3 regions of the Paenibacillus hexagrammi genome follow, and region 1 is predicted to be linked to each of the others. Evidence: riboswitches for the same ligand, from Rfam matches in the RefSeq annotation. Region 1 holds a riboswitch; each other region holds the start of a gene.
What was found. A riboswitch is a leader RNA that binds a small molecule or an ion and turns the genes downstream of it on or off. The one in region 1 is predicted to bind cobalamin.

Region 2: another riboswitch for cobalamin. It lies ahead of nrdI (class Ib ribonucleoside-diphosphate reductase assembly flavoprotein NrdI); the one in region 1 lies ahead of L0M14_RS04455 (energy-coupling factor ABC transporter permease).
Region 3: another riboswitch for cobalamin. It lies ahead of cobJ (precorrin-3B C(17)-methyltransferase); the one in region 1 lies ahead of L0M14_RS04455 (energy-coupling factor ABC transporter permease).

What each region holds. Positions count from the first base shown of each region.
Region 1 covers NZ_CP090978.1:974,215-980,960, reverse strand. The annotation lists gene L0M14_RS04470 (energy-coupling factor ABC transporter ATP-binding protein) at 1-639, opposite strand, end outside; gene cbiQ (cobalt ECF transporter T component CbiQ) at 639-1,388, opposite strand; gene L0M14_RS04460 (energy-coupling factor ABC transporter substrate-binding protein) at 1,385-1,669, opposite strand; gene L0M14_RS04455 (energy-coupling factor ABC transporter permease) at 1,666-2,433, opposite strand; cobalamin riboswitch at 2,595-2,784, opposite strand; gene L0M14_RS04450 (hypothetical protein) at 2,873-3,073, opposite strand; gene L0M14_RS04445 (copper resistance CopC/CopD family protein) at 3,108-4,841, opposite strand; gene L0M14_RS04440 (DUF2203 domain-containing protein) at 4,753-5,181, opposite strand; gene nikR (nickel-responsive transcriptional regulator NikR) at 5,239-5,802, opposite strand; gene L0M14_RS04430 (GGDEF domain-containing response regulator) at 5,866-6,746, opposite strand, start outside.
Region 2 covers NZ_CP090978.1:1,120,972-1,127,717, reverse strand. The annotation lists gene trmL (tRNA (uridine(34)/cytosine(34)/5-carboxymethylaminomethyluridine(34)-2'-O)-methyltransferase TrmL) at 1-36, opposite strand, end outside; gene L0M14_RS05100 (response regulator transcription factor) at 180-893, shown strand; gene nrdF (class 1b ribonucleoside-diphosphate reductase subunit beta) at 959-1,930, opposite strand; partial or broken gene nrdE (class 1b ribonucleoside-diphosphate reductase subunit alpha) at 1,953-4,038, opposite strand; gene nrdI (class Ib ribonucleoside-diphosphate reductase assembly flavoprotein NrdI) at 4,025-4,384, opposite strand; cobalamin riboswitch at 4,516-4,729, opposite strand; gene serC (3-phosphoserine/phosphohydroxythreonine transaminase) at 5,122-6,210, opposite strand; gene thpR (RNA 2',3'-cyclic phosphodiesterase) at 6,350-6,746, shown strand, end outside.
Region 3 covers NZ_CP090978.1:3,357,984-3,364,729, reverse strand. The annotation lists gene L0M14_RS15255 (YjcZ family sporulation protein) at 438-539, opposite strand; gene L0M14_RS15250 (YjcZ family sporulation protein) at 590-691, opposite strand; gene L0M14_RS15245 (YjcZ family sporulation protein) at 741-842, opposite strand; gene L0M14_RS15240 (CBO0543 family protein) at 1,062-1,586, shown strand; gene L0M14_RS15235 (hypothetical protein) at 1,667-2,089, shown strand; gene L0M14_RS15230 (guanylate kinase) at 2,152-2,733, opposite strand; gene L0M14_RS15225 (DUF1361 domain-containing protein) at 3,070-3,540, shown strand; gene L0M14_RS15220 (hypothetical protein) at 3,568-3,798, shown strand; cobalamin riboswitch at 3,839-4,045, shown strand; gene cobJ (precorrin-3B C(17)-methyltransferase) at 4,219-5,949, shown strand; gene L0M14_RS15210 (sirohydrochlorin chelatase) at 5,993-6,746, shown strand, end outside.

The sequences.
Region 1 (6,746 bases):
CACAAGAATCCAATCCGCCCAAGAATAAGCCAGATTCATATCATGCGTCGCCATCACCATGCCGATTCCCCGGCTGTGGATCCGATTCAGTTCTTCGATTAGCTGCTGCTCCGATACCCGGTCCAGATAAGCCGTCGGTTCATCCAAAATCAGCAAGTCGGGTTCAAGCACCAAGACACCTGCAAGCGCTACCCGCTTCTTTTGCCCCAAGCTTAATTGATGTATAGGTGTATCCGACAATTCGCTAAGGCCCATCACGCTTAATATAGCTGCGGTTCTTTCGTTGATTTCCTGCTCTGACACACCTGCATTGCGAAGACCGAAGGATACATCCTCAAGGGGCGTGTTCAAAATCAGCTGCTGCTCCGGGTCCTGAAACACAAGTCCGATCTGCCTACGCAAGCGTTGAATAGACTCCCTCTTGTAAGAAATCTCGCTGCCCTTCCACAACAAACTCCCTTTTGCAGGCTTATGAATACCGATTGTATGAAGAAAAAATGTTGATTTCCCCGAGCCGTTGTGCCCGCATATGGCGGTCTTTTTTCCCATAGGAATCTGCAGGGATAATTCATGAAGCGCATCCGCAGACGTTCCGGGATAGCGGTAGCTGATTCCTCGCGCCTCTAAAATAGCGGTCATCACCTTTCCCCTTTCCATTCAAGCATCCACTCTAACATGATCAAGAGCAATATTCCTAGAAGACCTTCCGTCCAATATCTCAGCGATACTGACTTTCTTGGAGAAATAGGTAACTCTATATGCTCCGTAAAGCCTCTTGATAAGAGACCGAACGACAGCGCTTTATATCTGTACATGGTCTTGGCAAACAACCTAACAATAATCATAGCGGTGTCGCGCAGTCCGTTTGCCAGCCCCCTATGTCCGCCTCGAGCTCGCTGAGCCACAAACATATCATGGGCAGTGTCGGAGAGTACAAACAAGAATCGGTACATAATCATCATAATTTCAATCACTAAGGAGGGTACACGAAGCTTATTCAAGAGCTGCATCCATTCGGAAACAGGCACTGTAAAAACAAGAAACAGCATGCATGACACGCAAACCGTAGTCCGCAACCACAAATGAAGGGCGAGACTCAGCCCGGAGGCTGAAATCAAGAATGTGCCGGCTGTAAACTCAATTAATATACCAGGTAAACTGGCAAGAAAGAAAACACTGGACATCGATAAAAGTGTGAGAAAATATTTTAGCGGTATTCCTGCATAGGCTACAATCCAGACCGACATCCAGAGCAGCACTAGAATTTGTATGAAAGGATGCGCTAGATAAGACAGCAGGAAAAGAATGGCTGCGAAGCTGCTTCTCCACTCGGAAGAAACCGTCCGCAGCTTGTTGTTATAGGATAGGGCATCAATCAGCTTCATCATACGTCTTTATCTCTGGAGGCCCGCCCTTTGAAGACGCCGATGGCATATCCGATGAAGCCGGCTCCAATTGCCGCCTGTAAAGCGAACAGCAGGCTCTCCGTTTCCGAAGGAAGCTCAAACAGCGACGAGAACCACGGCACGTAGGAAGGAGCAAGTGTTTGAATCAAGCCTTCCGCGGCATCGTCCGCCCCGCCGAAGTCCCCGCTTACAAATATAAGAGGCAGAACGGCAAGTAACACGATGATCGCTATTAAAATGAAGGAATGTGTACGGATTTTCATGACTCCCGGACTCCTTTCATCGTACGCTGCAAGATGGATAACTCGTTGGAGCTGTAGGCCTGCAGCCAATTCCAAATTAATACGGTAAGCAATCCCTCGCTAATCGCCAAAGGAATCTGTGTGATGGCGAAGATACCGCCGAATTTCAAAAACGACGCCCATACGCCTCCGTGTTCCGCCGGAAACGCCAACGCCAATTGTATGGATGTAATCACATACGTGGATAGGTCCGCTAGAGCTGCTGCCGTGAAGATGGACAGCTTTTGTTTGCCGGTGGATTTCATCATCACTTTATACGCCCAATAGCCAACGATCGGACCTGCGACTGCCATGGAGAAGGCATTAGCCCCTAATGTTGTCAATCCGCCATGCGCCAGTAATACTGCTTGAAACAATAGCACGATCGAGCCCAGGACGCTCATTGGCAGCGGTCCGAACATCACGGCTCCGAGACCTGTCCCTGTCGGATGCGAGCTGCTTCCGGTAACGGAAGGAATTTTGAGCGCAGAGAGTACAAACGTAAAGGCCCCCGCCAAGCCAAGCATCATCTTCAGCTCCGGCGCTTCCTTTGTAATTCGAATCAGCGAACGCAAGCCTAAGACAAAGAAAGGCAAGAAAACCGCCCACCAGATCAGCACCCATTTCAGCGGGAGAAATCCCTCCATAATGTGCATAGCGTACGCTTGCTGCGGATCATTGAGAAGCAGATACACGGTAAATCCGAAGATGAGCATCAGCGTGCTTAACATTTTTTTGAATGTCATGTTTACAATTTCCTTTCTGTCCATTGAGATAAATGCCTGTAAACCAAAAAAGACCAATCCCTGAAGGATTGGCCGTATGTACGCCACAAAAAGAGCATACGAGTACCGAGAGTCTCGCTGCTAGATTTGCATGGTACACCGCTCCTTTCCACGAAGGTTTGTGGTGTGAACACGATCAGGTAGGTCTCCTGGCTCTCGGATCAACGCTTCCTCTTGTCTTCCCCGTCATGACAACGAGTGACTGGCGTAAGAGTGTACTCCCCGATTACAGTGGCGGGACCGCTCGGGATTTGCACCCGATTCCCTGTTACCCCTTGCTCTCACAAGGGCACCTGATAGTTTCATGATTCACTTTTAAAATACCGCTATCAACAATTCGTCAACATTCCCCATATTCCTGCTTGTTGAGAGAAATAGTTCATGGCTTATAAAGAGCCGGTTACTCTCTTTTGGCAGCCCGGATCTTGGCTTGAATTTCATTCAGCGCTCCGATCAACTGGTCAATCTCTCGCGCTTCCAGCCGCAAGGTGACGTAGCTCGGTGCAATACCGCCATCGTTCACTTCAATAATGGCCTCCTGATCGCGATCATCCCATTTGATTGAGATCAACTCCTGCTCAAGAATGTTGTGCCATGCCATACGCGCTCACCTACTCCTTTCGATGATCAAGCAGCTAATACAAAATAAAATCTTTATGGTACACGGTCTCGTTGTCCTCCGAATCCATTACCCGAATCTCAAGATCCCAGTTCCCCCGCAGGGTTAAGTACGCGCCAGAAACCTTATAGCTGTATGAGGCCAAGTCGCCATACGACTCCAGCTGATCTTCTTCTTTATAAGGAGCGACCGGTACCTGAATGGGCGAAATGTTCTTATCATCCACGTAGTGTAAGATCATTTCGACATGCTTGGGCTCTCCAAGCTTCTCGGGCAGCCACACCTTGGTCACGAAGGTATTGGTACCCTGCACCTTAGGCGTGATTTCAGCAGTCATATGGATCTTGTCCCCCATAACGTGGTACATGAGCGGCTCGTTAGCCGGAATGGGAGCCAAATAAGTGATCAATCCTACAAGCAGAATAATAACAGCCATCAGACTAAAATCAATTTTGACCCAAATGTGGACCTGCCCATCTTTCTTCTTTCTTAACAAAATGCGCAGAATGATACCTGTAACCAGTACCAACACGACGGCGCCAATCTTGGCCAGCATAAATTGACCCCAGCCCGAGTAAAGCAAATAATGCCAATTCGGAAGGAATAACCATATGGATATAAATCCGGATACGACCAAAACAAGAATAGACAAAAATGCCATCCTGGAAAATGCTCGAATGAATGTAGCTCTGTCTTCGGTTTTGCCCAGCCACTTCACCAACAGCATGAGCAGCCCGCCTACCCATAAAGCGGCCGCAGCCAGATGGACAAAGTCAAGTGTAACGGTTACCGCGTACGGTGAAAAGGAAGCGGCGTGCCCGCTAAAGCACTTGACAGCCAAAAGCGCGAGTCCCCAGACGATGTCTAGCAGGGCCCATCTTCCAACAACCGCGAAACCGATGAAGGACAGCAGCAGCAGAAGCACCCAACTGATGCCTACGCTTGTAGCACTCATCAGCTCCCACAGCTCTCTAGCGCCTCCACCGCCTAACAAGTCTTCCACATGCGTGAAAATGAGCAGCAGCAGCGCAATCAAATGCCCTCTCTGCAAATTCAATGTCCATGCGGAGAGCGTCCCCTTCTGATCTCGGTTACGGCGAAACAATCTCAGCCAAATGACCCAGCCCGCTAGAGCCAAAACCGTAAAATACCAAAGCCCTCGAAACGCATACTGCAGCATGACTTTATTACTAAAGGAACCGCTGCTAAGCCCATGTTGATGGGACACTTGTCCCGTAGGCAACTGCAGCTTTTCTTCCTGAGGAGGATTGCCGACCGTAATCGGATAGCTTCCTCCCACGGGATGACCGTCTGCCGAAATCACATGGTAGCTGATCAAGTATACGCCTTCCGGCAATTGGGGAAGCTTCAGAATCATGCCTGTGTGATCCGCATTCATAACCGCTTTATCGGTCACGGCTTCCCTACCCTTGCTGTTGTAAACCTTGATATAAAAAAGTCCGTCATCCAGACGCTCGTTAAAGGTTAGAGACACCTCCGCCGGGGACTCGGCAAACTTGCTATCCGCTTGCGGTGTTGATTCCACTAAAGATGCATGTGCCAAAGCTTGTCCTGGTTGTGATGAAAGCCCAAGAAGCAAGAGCAGCAGCACCAAAACCATGCCTGCCATACGTCGTTTGAATCTAAAGAGAGTGATTGGATTATTCATGATCATCACTAGTCCCTTGATCCGTGATTGGCTTTCGTCCCGCAAATCCATCGTGCACACCGTGATAGTAGCGTATGGCATCCTCACCCTGCTTCCAGCAGAGTAGTACCTCTTCGCCATCGATCATAGCCGGAAAATCGATTAATCCCGTATCGATATCCTTCAGTTCGACCCCTTGAAGCTGAAAGCTCTGAATCAAGCTGCGCGCCTCAATTTGTATAAATTCGAGCTCCGCTTCCTGCACGAAGAACAGATCTTCACCGTTACTTCCTTGAATGCCTGCATGCAGCTCTTTACTTCGACGAAGCTCGCTATATTTCATGTCGAATTGCTTCTTCAAAGCTTGAATAGCCTGCAGCTGCCGATCCATCTCAGGAATCAGCGCGTTAGCCTCTTGCAAGCTAAAATATTTGATTGACATGCCGTCACCTCCAGCTACCATTGTAGCAAAAACCTGATCTGACTTCGAATTCAACGGTTATTCATGGGAATGGTCGCTGTGACTATGTGAATGCGAATGAGAATGAGTATGTGAATGTGATTGAGAATGAGAATGAGAATGAGAATGTGAATGTGAATGTGATTGTGATTGAGAATGAGATTGAGAATGCTGGTTGGCACTCGTCTCATCTACGTGAGTAACTGACAGCTCGGCGTACCCGACGCCTTTTAAGACCTGGATCTGCTGCTGCAGCTTTCGAAGCTGACGCACTTTGCCTCGCACAACCAGTATTTCCAGACACTGCTGATGATTCAAATGAATATGCATCGTAGATATGATTTCATGATGATACAAATGCTGCAGCTCTGTCAGAGTAATCGGCAGGTCGCTGACATGATGATCGTATACCATCACAATGGTGCCGGCTACAGTCTCCTCTTCCTGCATCGAGCTCTGCTCCAGCAGCGACCGCCGAACAAGATCACGAATTGCTTCCGAACGATTATCGTAGCCCTGCTGCATAATCAGCTGATCAAACTGCTCGATTAAGGACTGCGGCATCGATATACCGAAGCGGACCAACGTTTCCTTATCTGTCATTAGAAATCTCCTTTCATTTTGGCACGAAAAAAGGACACCGAACATGTCCGATATCCCAATTGCTCATTCATCTAGTTGCATCAAACGACGAACCCGCATTTCCAATTCAACAAGCGAAAAAGGCTTGGTCATATAATCGTCAGCCCCCATCCGGTAGCCTCGAAGGAGATCATCAGATTTCTTTTTGCCTGACAGCATTAAGACTTTCGTCTCTCGCACTGCGATCTCCGGACTACCCTTAATTCGATCTAGTAGATGGAAGCCGTCCATATTAGGCATCATGCCGTCTAAAATACACGCGTCAAATGAGGAATCGACTAGCAGCTGCAGCGCCTCTGCGCCATCGGAAGCTTGCATAATCTCAATCGGAAGATGCTCCAGATGGGAAAGAAGAATCGACCGCAGGATATGATCGTCATCAACGATCAACAGCTTTTTCTTTGAAAAATGCTCAGCTGCAGATTGAGTTGTTGTTTGAGGCGAGGATGAATCCGGTGCTTGAGCGACAGCAATCCGATTTCTGCCCCCCTGCTTGGCTTGATACATCGCATGGTCAGCCGTGTTGAGCCACTCGTCCACAGGCTGCCCTGGCTGCCACTGTGCGAGACCTGCTGAGAATGTGATGGAGAATGCTTGTCCGTCGTTCTTAGCCACCGGCTTTTCCCGAACCACTTGCAATACATTCTCTAAAACTTGCTTGGCTTGCTCAAGCGGAGTATTCGGAAGGGCTATTACAAACTCTTCCCCGCCGAACCGTGCCAATAAATCGGTCGAACGCAGATTTTTTTGGAGTACATGCGCTAAGCCCTGAAGTACCAGGTCGCCGATCGGATGGCCGTATGTATCGTTAATAGATTTGAACTTATCGATATCAATAAATGCCAGTGAAATGGGCACATCATACCGCTGCGTCCGCTGAAGCTCGATACCGATCTGTAAATCGA
Region 2 (6,746 bases), 150 kb from region 1:
AATTTCCGGTTCCACGAGTACAATATGAAAAGCCATTTCCGTTAATTCACCTCACTCTCTATCCTATTATAAGACATGCAGGAAATCAATTTAACATAGCGATAACTTTTTCTTAATATGTCGTTGATAGAACCCCTTCATAATAAACTTATCATTCGATTAAAGGAGCCGACCCGTCGATGAAAAGAAAAATTTTAGTGGTGGATGACGAACCTTCCATCTCCATGCTCATAGAATTCAACTTAAAGTTAGTAGGCTTTGAAGTTCATTGTGTTTACGATGGTGAGGCTGTATTCGATGCGATTCAAACCTTTCGCCCCGATCTCATTGTTCTCGACTTAATGCTGCCGAAGATGGACGGATTTCAGGTCTGCAGAAAGCTGAGAAGTCAGAACAATCTCGTTCCGATCATTATGCTCACCGCCATGCAGGACCTGACAGATAAAATCGCAGGGCTTGATAACGGCGCCGATGACTACATGACGAAGCCGTTCAGCCCGCAAGAGCTGGTCTCCAGAATCCAAGCGATTATGCGCAGAATTCAAGCGCTTCCATCCGCCAATGAAGATGCACCGATCCAAATCGGACAGATTTGTGTGCTTCCTGATCAAAGAGAGGTTAGTGTTGCCGGTTCACCCATAGAGCTTACTCCAAAAGAATTCGAATTGCTGCTGTTTCTCTGCAAGCATCGTGGCAAGGTGCTTAGCCGCCAGCAGCTGCTCCATGGGGTTTGGGACTACCACTTCCTCGGTGATACCCGCATAGTCGATGTACACATCTCACATCTCCGTGACAAAATCGAGGGCAATGCCCGCAGTCCGCAATATATCGTGACCATCCGAAATGTCGGATACAAGCTGACAGAACCCGCGGTCAAGGAATCTCTGGCCTAAATGAAAATAAAGCTTATTCAAAATCAGCTGTACTGCTGACCTGAATAAGCTTATTTATTTGCGGTCTACATATCATCAAAAGAAAAATCATCATCGCTAAGTGGCTCCACATGAATCGTTCGTACATAGCCATTGCCTTTTTTTGAGAAAAAGTCATGCTGCTTCGTCTTCGTACTCAGCCCGTTAAGAACAATCGGATTAATGTCCTCATCCGGGAATTCAGGATCCAGACCTAGATTCATAAAGGCTTTATTCGCGTTATACCGCAAGAACGCCTTCACATCCTGAGCTAGACCAATGGAGGCATACAACTCTTCCGTGTAACGCTCCTCGTTAGCGTGAAGCTCTGCCAGAAGCCCTTTCAGCTCCTCATAGGCTTCGTCCTGCTCCCCGGGACTGAGCTCGTCGTACACTTCCTGTGCAAGAACGCCTACATAGAGACCATGAATACTCTCATCACGTAAAATCAAATCAATAATCTCACCGCTGCTGGTCATCTTGCCTTGTCCGGCCAAATATAACGGGTAAAAGAATCCGCTGTAGAACAGGTAGCTTTCCAAGAGAACCGATGCCGCCATCGCCATATACAACTGCTTACGCGTCTCAATCGTGTCGTAATAGCGGGAGATGGTATTGGCTTTAAACTGAAGATAAGGATTTTCCTCCACCCATTGGAAGATATCATTGATCTCCTCTGTGGAAGAAAGTGTTGTGAAAATGCTGCTGTACGACTTGGCGTGAATTTGCTCCATCATCCCCATAAAGCTGAGCACAGCCTTACGCTGCAGGCCTTCCACATGCTCCAGAATCTTCGGCATACCAACGCCGCCCTGCATCGTGTCGAGCAGCGTAAGCCCTCCCAGAACCTTCATATACAGCGCTTGTTCGGCCGGGCTGAGCGTCATCCAGGACATCTTGTCGTCGGATAGCGGGATCTCTTCGTCCGTCCAGAATTGCATAATATTTTGATTCCAGAATGTGATGGTGAAATCATCGTCAGGTCTGTTCCAGTTGACGGCTCTCTTGATGCTGCTCATGTTCGATTTGTTCCCCTTCCCGTTATACCGAACAGCTAATACATTCTTCAACGGATAGCTGATTGGTTCGTGTATAATAGAGCGATTTTAGTCCTTTGCGTGCAGCGTAAACATAGTAACGAGCAAGCTCTCTTGTCGTAACGTCGCTGTTTACATGCAGAACCGTCGAGATTCCTTGATCCACATGCGTTTGAATCTCTGCAATCAAATCTAGTATCTTGAATTGATTCATTTGATAGGCGGATTTGTAAAAGAAGAAATTGTCCCGTGCCAGGAACGGCATCGGATAATACGTCGTCGAATTCGCATACGTGCGCGTTTCAATCGGCTCTACGATCGGCATTACACTCGACGTGGCATTTTGAATATATGAAATGCTCTGCGTAGGCGCAATAGCCATTCTGTAGGCATGGTACAACCCGTGAACGCGCACCTCATCCTTCAGCCTGCTCCAGTCGTCAGGAGTTGGGATCTGCATGCCTTCAAACAAGGATTTCGCTTTATCAGTAACAGGCCGGTAATCGGTCTGGATATATCGTTCAAAATAATTTCCGTTCGCGTACTCCGAAAGCTCGAAGCCGTCGAAGGTTTTGCCCTTTTCCTTGGCGATTTCCATACTTCTCTCAATGGAGTAGTAGTTCATAGCCATAAAAAAGGTGCGCACGAAGTCTTTGGCTTCGTCACTTTCATAGCTGATTCGATTCTTGGACAAGTAACCGTGCAGATTCATCGCACCTAGTCCAACAGAATGCAGCTCCCGGTTCGCCTTGGCAACACCAGGGGCGTTAGCAACTGTCGTCATGTCACTCACAGCCGTTAGTGCTGTCATGCCCTCGTGCACCGATTCGCGTAGCTTTTTCAAGTCCATCACATTCGCAATGTTAAGAGATGCCAGATTGCAGCTGATATCACGACGAATGATATTGTCAGCGCCGTAGTCACCGATCTCCAGAAGTCTCTTGAAGCTGAAAAATCTCCGTGCACAGATTGGACATCTTGATGGCGCCGATCTGTTTCAGCGGATGAGCCAAGTTCGCATTCGTTCGGTTCATAATATATGGATAGCCGGATTCCAGCTGTGTTGTCGCAATTTTTACCAGCATCTCACGAGCGCTCATTACGACTTTCTTCTTCACTCGAGAATCTGCGAGTAGTACGTCATACATCTCATCGAGATCCATGTCGTCCAGATGCTGACCGTATGCTTTATAAACGGTATAAGGAGCAAACACGTGAAGAGGTTGGTTCTCTTCAGCAAGCTTGTAGAATTGATTAGGAACAATTAATCCGATTGACAATGTCTTCAAACGCGTCTTCTCGTCAGCGTTAATCTTTTTGCTGTCCAGGAATTCCATGACGTCCCAGCCGAAGATATTGTAATAGGCAGCTCCTGAGCCTTTACGTTGACCCATTTGGTCCGCATAGGAGAATGCATCCTCCATCAGCTTCATGACAGGCATAATGCCTTTAGCCGCACGCTCAACGCCTTTAATCGACTCTCCGCGACCGCGCAGCTTGGATAAGTTAACGGCAACTCCGCCGCCAATTTTGGAAAGCTGCATACAGGTTCCGAGCACATAATTAATCGAGTTAAGGGAGTCATCCATCTCCAGCAGGAAGCAGGATACCATTTCGCCTCTGCGGCTCTTGCCGGCATTGAGGAAGGTAGGCGTTGCAGGCTGCAGCCTCTGCTCCATCATGGATTTGGCCAGATCTTTGGCTGTATGTACATCACCCCGCCCCAAATGAAGCGCTACAATCGCCACACGGTCCGCATAGTGCTCCAGATATTGCGTCTTGTCATCGCTTCGTAATGCATAATCCGTATAGAATTTGGAAGCCGCCATATAAGAAGAGAATTCAAACTGATAGTCGTGCGTGATCTTGTATATATCTTCAACCTCGGATGCCGAATATTTCTCGTACACATCCTCGTAATAGTTTTGTTCGATCATGTAACGAACCTTGCTTGCCGTGTCGGGAAAGCTCATGCTGTTGTGATTTACTTCTTCCATAAATACGCGAACTGCTTCTTTATCCTTCTCCAATTGAAAGAAGCCATCGGCACCACGCTGCAACAGCTCGTTGTTTAACTCAATATGCCGCAATTGCTTGCACCCCCTGAACAAATCGCTGTACATCTTGACGTGTTCCGGACAATTCGAATTTACTCAGCACCGGAACTCCGTATTTCTCTGCAATACGGTCGGCGCTCTTGGCGAAACCGTCTCCCCAATTCTTATTGCCGCTTGCTGCTACGCCTTGAAGTCTGGCATGATTCCGTTCCAAGAAGCCAGAGACCTTCTCCGGGATTTGACCAAAGCCCGTTGTGTAGGTTACAAGCACAAACGGCTCGTCCATCCTCAACGCTTCATCTATCTGAACGGCCGGCAAATTTACTTTTTTGATAAACCTGCGAACATTACCTGTCTTCGAATCGTAAGCAATCAGCATCGAAACTTGTCTCCTTTTGGCACATGAAAATGGCGCATTCGGCATGCTTGAAGGACCGAATACGCCACTATATGGACGAGTACATACTACTACATCTAGTGGGAGTCAGGACACCTTCCTATCAACCGTAGGGGTGTGTCAACGAACAGGCAGGTCTCCTGACTTGGCGTCATGGCTAGCGTCCGCCTTCCCGATTTGCAGTCCAAGAAACCTAAGCAAACCAGTGGCTTGTGAGACGTAAGCTCTGCCTAACAGTGGCGGGACCGCGCCGGATTTGCACCGGACTTCCCTATTAAGCTGCTGCGTTTCTATGAAACTAGAAGCACCTGTTCATTACGATATATAGTTGATAGATTCAAATTTATATCAATATATTGTGCTTGTCAATGAGAAAATCGACTTAGATTTCCTATAAAATAGTGTCATGTTGGGTATAACCCACCTACTATTCAGTACATAATATGTGGATAATGCCTTCCATATTTAGGGATTGACAAATGAATATTTCAAGCGAATCCTTGCTGTATCTGGCTTCATCCGGTTTGAAGGACAGTAAATTCTCACCCCATATATGGGGATATTCCCTGGAGGAATTGGGGATAAAGTGGGGATAAGGAGTGTCACAAATCTTTTGGAAATCTACGGATTGACATACTAGATATAGAGAAAAGACTACCCTCGTTCGATCGTACGAACGAGGGTAGTCTTTTAAGTGCCGTTTACAAGCTACGACAAAATTAGCTATTACGCTTTTGGAAGTCTACCATGAAATCAGCCAGTGCTTTGCAGGATTCGTATGGCACGGCATTATACGTAGAAGCTCTCAGACCGCCAACGCTGCGGTGACCTTTCAGTCCGACAAAGCCTTCTTGCTGCGTCTCCTTGATGAACTTCTTCTCAAGCTCTTCATCCTGCAGGCGGAACGTCACATTCATCATGGAACGGCTTCCTGCATCGACTGGACCGCGGTAGAAGCCGCCGCTTTGATCGATTGCGCTGTAAATCAAGCCTGTTTTCTCACGGTTCTTTGCTTCAACTGCAGTTAGACCGCCTTGCTCCTTGATCCACTTCAGAACAAGGTTGACCATGTAGATCGAATAAACCGGAGGTGTATTGTACAAGGAATTGTTCTTACCATGAATTTCGTAACGCAGCATCGTCGGAATCGTCTTCGGCAGATCTTGAAGCATGTCCTCTTTGATGATGACAACTGTCACCCCGGATGGACCCAGGTTCTTCTGCGCACCGGCATAGATCATGCCGAACTTGGATACATCTACCGGACGGCTAAGGATATCACTGGACATATCAGCAATCAGCGGCACATTTCCTGTCTCCGGATAGCTTTGGAATTGCGCGCCTTCAATGGTCTCATTGGATGTTACATGAAGATAGGCCGAATCTGGGTGAATCTGGATTTCGCTCAAATCAGGAATTTTCATGAACTTCTGTTCTTTGGAGCTGGCCGCGATCGCAACCTCTCCAAACAAGCCTGCTTCTTGAATCGCCTTCTCCGCCCATGCTCCTGTCAGAACATAGCTGCCCACCTTACCGGACTTTAAGAAATTCATCGGGATCATCGCGAATTGCGTGCTTGCGCCGCCTTGCAGGAATTGAACTTGATACCCGTCCGGGATGCCGAACAGCTCCTTCAACAGCTGCTGTGTTTCATTATGTACTTGCTCGTATTCGGCGCTGCGATGCGAAATTTCCATAATCGACATGCCAATTCCCTTGAATTCGACAAGCTCTTCCTGTGCTTTCTGCAGCACTTCGAGTGGAAGAGCCGCCGGCCCCGCATTAAAATTGTAGGCCCGATTTCCCATGAATAACCACACCTTTGCTTTTGTATTATGGCTATGATAGCAAGATTCGCTTCACGCATCAAGTAAAACCTTAGATGGAAATGCTAAGCTGAAGAGCATCCGCTGTGTTCGCAAATTCCATTTCATCAGGAGGATATCAATGCAAAATACGACAGCACAATCAGCCGACTTCCGACTATTCGTCGGCATTCGCCCTCCAGAGCCCGTCAAGGCAGCTCTGGAGGCATGGCGAAGCAGCGCCCATACAGCGCTGCCCTTCCAGAAGTGGACGCACCCTGAGGACGTCCACGTTACGCTCTTCTTCCTCGGCGACACCTCCGCCGAGGCTACTGATGCGCTGGCGCAGGACCTGCGCCAGCTGGCCGCGGCGCAGCCGCCGCTCACACTGCACGCCGAGGGTCTCGGCGTGTTCGGCCCTCCGGCGGCGCCGTCGGTGCTGTGGGCGGGCGTCGCCGGCGACCTCGATGCGCTGCACAGGCTGCAGCGCGAGGTGACGGGCGCCTGCGCCCGCCACGGCTTCGCGGCCGAAGCCCGGG
Region 3 (6,746 bases), 2.4 Mb from region 1:
AAATTCACAATGAAAGGATTCAATGAAGAAGATGTTACCACTGGGACTCGCACCATTGCTGCCAATCTGCATTAACGCCGAAATTCTCTTCGAGAGTTAGGATAACCAGGATTAACTGAAGAATGAGAACGATTTTTTTCAAAGTAACAGCTCCTTTGCTATGAATTACTTACTAATATAGACTGAGTTTATGGTGTAAAAGTTTCTCGAATTGGGGTTATATGTAAAATGAAAGCTGCTGCTCAGGTTCATACAAGAGCGAAAGCTACTGCTAGGTCGGCTCAAGGCAGAGTATTTCCTTTCTACGGTTCTCTTGAACGGTCTACTGGTTCATATCCAAATTATAGACAAAGGGCCGCTTGCAATTATGCAAAGCAGCCCTTGAATTTGTAACCTTATTTCATTTCTTTTTGTCTATTGCCAAGGAAAGTCAATGCTTACCAAGCGAAAGCACTAGTAATAATGACCAGGAGAATAAACAGAACGAGAATTGCTGCGGAAGACGTGTAACCAACACCTGCACCTGCTAAGTTAGACATTCAAATCATCCTTTCGTTTTATGAATTATATAGTCAAGGGAAGTCAATGCTTACCAAGCGAAAGCACTAGTGATAATGACCAGGAGAATGAACAGCACGAGAATCGCTGCGGAAGACGTGTAGCCAACACCTGCACCTGCTAAGTTAGACATTCGAATCATCCTTTCGTGAATAGGTTATATGGTTAAGGGAAGGAATTGCTTACCAAGCAAAAGCGCTTGTGATAATGACCAATAGAATGAAGAGCACGAGAATCGCCGCGGAAGAAGTATACCCTACACCTGCACCAGTTACGTTAGACATTCAAATCATCCTTTCGTTGATGGGTTGTTGTTACATGGTTAGTATATGGGAAGATAGCCTGAGTGTATGGGCGAATTGAGGGATTGTGCGAATGCCCTTATGGATACAAAATAGGCGAATAGCCCTAGGAGCTCATACATACAGAAGGTTCCAGCATATACACATGAAACTTTGAACGAATGGAGATTATAGGAATACAACGTTTTGGGTGGGATCGAATTGCACTTTGCATTAGCACTTCTAGTAGCTATTATTGTTTGGCGGAAAGGTGTTTGGAGAGAATGGAGTAAATATCACACGACCATGATGTTTTTTGCAGTGGGTAATGTGACATATAATTTCCTTACGGCTAATTATTTTCTTTGGAAGATGAAGCCGGACTTTTTTCCCAATCATAGCATTACGGAGATGATCTATTCGTTCATTACGTTTCCTAGTACTGCACTGCTTTTCCTAAGTGCTTATCCAGAGTCCGATACATTCAAAGCCGTTATTCATCATGTAAAATGGATCCTTATTTATGTGCTCATTGAGTGGTTTTTTACAACGAATGACCGGATGATCTATCAGCATGGCTGGAACTTGTGGTGGTCGGCTGCCTTCGATGTGACGATGTTTCCGATCTTGCGGCTGCACCACAAGCGCCCGATATTGACATATGGAATATCCGTTGTATTATGCGTGTTCTGGATATGGATGTTTGATGTGCCTGTGAATGTACCGATTGAACAAAGGCACGGGTGACGGCAAAACTGGAATGTACTGGTATCCCATGTTATGATGGGGAAGCAGCGGCAAGTCTCAAGGAGAGGTATGAGCAAGACATGGAAGAGAAAACGGAGAAAACGTTTCATCTGTTAGGTATTATTGCAGGTGTGATCGTTGATAATTTGGGGACATTTATGTCTTCGGGGTTAATGGGCAGCATATATTTGTCTCTTCATGAAGGGGATAAAGAAGAGTTAATACAAGTGTATAATCACATCGGCTGGCTGATCTTGTTTATGGTTGTTGGCATGCTGTGGTCATTCTTCGGTGGCTATGTGGCAGCAAGGGTAGCCAGGCGGGCAGAGCTTATCAATGCAGCTTGTATTGGTGTAATTGGGGCTGGAATTGAATTTGATTCTTTTATTTCAAACCCTGGCATAGCTACCTGGTATCAGGTAATTGGGCTTTTGATCGTTATTCCTGTGTCCTTGCTTGGCGGAAAGATGGCTCTACGAAAAAAACAGCGTTCTACAACATGAAAACGTAAAAAGAGACTCGACCTACATCGAATAGGTGAGTCTCTTCCTATGTAACGGGATAACTAATTGGCCGGTGTTGGCATATAGCTGAGCATGGTTGTCCGTACGGATTCGGAGGTTTGCTGGAGGTCTATGTTTTCAAAGACATGCTCGCATTGCTTTCGGTAGGACACTTCTTCAATATAATGTTTCAAATAGTTGTCGACTACGTCTGCAGGTGTTTGGCGTGCGAGTAGGCGTTCCATAATCGTTTGTTTGTTTACATAGATGAAAATACGAATAGCCCGGTCTCCAAATTCGTACTTAAACCGGTTGGCTGCGTAGCGATTGACAATGACGTAGATGGACTCATGCTCTCTAAGAGCTTGCTCCAGATCTGCTCGTTTGATGCCATAGAAATTGCCGTCAATTTCAACTGTTTGAAAGAATTCGCCCGCAATATCCGCATCGATAAACGCTTTCCTCGATATAAATTTGTAATCCGTTCCCTCGATTTCTTTAGGTCTTGGTGTTCGAGTTGTGTAAGAGACAACCGATGAAAATCCGAGCTCCTCGGCAATGCGGCGGGCAATAGTTTTGCGTCCTGAACCGCTGGTGCCGGTAATCACAAAGATCAGTCCTTGCGCACGTTGTTCGCTCATCATGATTCCCCCTCCAATCGAAAGTTGAAAGCGTCATCCTTACACTTTTATTATAGTATGAAAATTCCGAAAATTAAAGAAGGAATACGTCTTTCTATGCTTCTCATGTATAATAAAATGTTGAAAGGAGAGGCTTCCCCTGAATTTAAGATCATTCATACAATTGAATCAATCGCTACTGCGAATTGTGCTTGCGTTGTTCATTGCGTCTTCCGGCAGTGTCCTACTCTTGCTATTAAGGATCATATGGTCGCACAGCACGCTCTACCATTGGCTGATTCTGCCTAATCTCATTTTGGCTTGGATCCCGCTTGTGGCAGCTTTAGTCGTACGATATGCATGGCAAAAAAAGCGGACTTCCGCTTCGGCATTTTATTTGGACTGGCATTCTGGCTGCTATTTTATCCCAACTCCCCTTATATCATTACTGACATCGTTCACTTGACGTACTTAAAAACCTCAATTCCGATCCAATATGATATATTGCTTAACGCGCTGACGGCATTTACCGCTCTGTTAACAGGATTATTATCATTGTACATTGTTCACGAGATGTTCATGGAGAAATTTCGCTCACGTACCGCGTGGCTGTTTGTCGGCGTTTTGCAGTTTTTGTGCAGTATAGGGGTTTTTCTGGGACGTTTTTTGCGTTGGAATAGTTGGGATATTGTGAGCGATCCTGTAGAGATTGTACAAGACTCATTGGATACGATAGAGTCAAGCAGTTCGCTTATTTTTATCTGTGCCATGATGCTCGTCATGTGCTGTTCCTATCTGATGGTATATACCATGCTGCGATATAGAAGATAGCGACTTTTCTGGGAAGGAGGGCAGAATATGCCTAGCTATGCAAATCACAGTTTGGAAGCTACGCAATTCCTTCAGCAAAAGACAGGAAGCACGCAGTTGGATTGCTATACGTACATAGATCCTGAAAACACCGAAAAAAGCTTTTTCGTCGTAAAAACGTCGAATAAGGTGATTCATGTTTCTTTCTCCGAAATTGAATATAATCCATTAGATTATAGGAGCTTGCTAGAGGGCTTATACCAAGTAATCTATGAATAATGCGTAGACAAGCGATAGTATTGATGATAGGATATTTCTAATTGCATATTTGGAATCAGGTGCCAAATGAACCTTTCATTTGGTTAAAAGGGAAGTCCGGTGAAAATCCGGCACGGACCCGCCACTGTAACGATGGCCGAATTATTTCGGCATCTTTTCGCACGAAAGTCACTGGAGCGTTTGCTCCGGGAAGACGCGAAGAGACGGTAATCGAAGTCAGGAGACCTGCCTGGTTTATCAACACTGCAAACCCTACGAGGAATTAGGGAGTGTTAGAGAGCGGTTGCTCCTTTTTTCTTCTTTTTTGGCGCGCTAACCAAGCACTTCTAACATGATTCTGTGTTGGAAGTGCTTTTTTTCATGCTTACATATCGTGAAACTGGGTTTTAGACGGGCAATTTTGTGAGAGGGGATGAAGATATGAAAGGGAAGTTGCTGATTATCGGCTTCGGTCCGGGAAGCTTTGAACATATGACCAGGCGGGCACGCGAAGCGATTCAAGAGAGTGAGGTCGTTATTGGCTACAACACATATGTGGACTTGATCTCAGGCCTGCTCACAGAACAACAAATCGTTCGAACAGGCATGACGGAGGAGGTCAGCAGAGCGCAAGAGGCAGTCCGGCAGGCTAATTCAGGCAAGAAGGTAGCAGTCATATCAAGCGGTGACGCAGGTGTATATGGAATGGCTGGACTCGTCTATGAGGTGCTGATGGAGCAGGGCTGGACACGGTCTGCAGGGGTTGAAGTGGAGGTCATCCCGGGTATTTCCGCTCTACATTCTGCAGGCTCGCTGCTTGGGGCGCCAATCATGCATGATGCTTGCACAATTAGCCTCAGTGATCACCTTACACCTTGGGAATTCATTGCCAAAAGAGTTGAGGCGGCGGGGCAGGCCGATTTTGTTATCGCTTTGTACAATCCGCGCAGCGGAAGAAGGACGAGGCAGATCGTGGAGACTCAGAGAATCCTCCTTCAATATCGTTCACCGGATACGCCCGTAGGTATTGTCAAGAGTGCGTATCGGGATCGGGAGCATGTCATCGTCACGACGCTATCTGAAATGTTGAACTACGAAATTGGCATGTTGACCACCATCATCATCGGCAATTCAAGCACTAAAAATTACGACGGGCTCATGATTACGCCAAGAGGCTATCAGCGCAAATATACGCTTGGAGCAGAGATTCAGCCTCTGAAGCCTCATCAAAGACTTCAAGCGGAGGCAGAGCCTTGGGCGCTTGCACAAGAAGAGGCGTCACAGGTAATCGGAGAATCAAGGAATACAAAGCCGTTAGTTCCGGCGCTGGGGTTCGATGAAACTTTGCAGGTAAGGCCAAATCTACATGAACTGGCTGTGGAGGCGCTCCAACTCGTTTCCCGAGGAAAAGGAGAAGAATCGTGTGCTGCACCAGTGCAGCTACCAGCACAACTACAGGCACAAACACTAATATCAGCTGAACTACGAGCACAAACGCAAGTACAATCGGCGGTGACAGCGACGAAATCAATCTTTGAATTCGCGGTTAGCCCTGGAATTGCCAATAAAAAGCTAAGCAGTACACAGTTAGTAGCTTTGGGACAAATCCTTGGGGATCGCGGAGATATGGAATACACGCCGCATCATCAGTTGATCGTAAGAATTCAAACGGAGAATCCGGTAGAAATAACAGAGGAGCTTGAAGCGCTGGGACTTCTGCTCTCTCCTATTGGAGACCTAGCGCAAATCAAAGCTTGTGATTTTTGTAATCTGGAAAAAAGTGAATCCATTCCTTATGCAGAGGCCATTCATAAGCGAGTCGGCAATCTCGAGGTTCCCAAAGAATTAAAGATAGGTTTTAACGGATGCGGGATGGCATGCTACGGTGCTGTACAACAGGATATCGGTATCGTGTACAGGAAAGAAAAGTTTGATTTGTTTCTTGGGGGCAAAACGGTGGGACGAAACGCGCATCCTGCCCAGCCTGTAGCTGAAGGAATCGAGCCAGGAGAGATTGTCGAGCTTGTAGCGCGAATCGTTGAACGATACAAGACAGAAGGACATCCGAATGAAAGATTCCATAAATTTTATAAGAGGGTGAAGGAGATCGAAGGGTACCGACATCAGGAAGCGCAAGGCTTTGTCATCGAAAATGCGGCCTGCGGGGATTAATGCTTGGATCATTTGCAATAGAAGTTCAGGAGGAGAACGAGATATGAATGCAGTTTTATTTGTTGGTCATGGCAGCAGGGATGAAGAAGGTAATGAAGAGGTCAGGCAATTTGTAGCTGATATTTCTGCAAGAATGAATGGTTTTTTAGTGGAAACGTGTTTCTTGGAGTTCGTTCTGCCTACGATTTCACAAGGAATTGAACGATGTATATCGCAAGGAGCATCACGTGTGATCGTGATACCGATTATATTATTTGCTGCCGGACACGCCAAAATCCATATTCCTGCAGCGATCGACGAAGCGAAGCTGAAATATCCGCAAGTTCAGTTCACCTACGGGAGACCAATCGGTGTTCACGATCAAATTCTTGACATCTTAACCTCACGGATTCTTGACTCTGGGATCCAAGTGGAGCAGGAGCAAGAGGACACGGCTCTCCTCGTCGTAGGACGCGGAAGCAGCGATCCAGACGCAAACAGTGATTTGTTCAAAATTTCTCGGCTTTTGTGGGAACGCCTTAAGGTCAAATGGGTGGAGACCGCCTTTATCGGGGTAACGGCTCCGCTGATTGATGAAGGTGTTGAACGATGTATCCGACTTGGAGCAAAGAAGGTTGTGATTCTCCCGTACTTCTTGTTCACGGGTGTGTTGATTCAAAGGATGGAAAGTTTGGTTGAGGGGTACGGCGAGAAGTATGTAAACCATGAGTTTGTGCTTGCTCCCTATTTCGGCTTCCATCCGATTCTGAAGGAAATTCTCATAAGCCGGGCGCTAGAGGCCGTCCAGGATGAGGTGA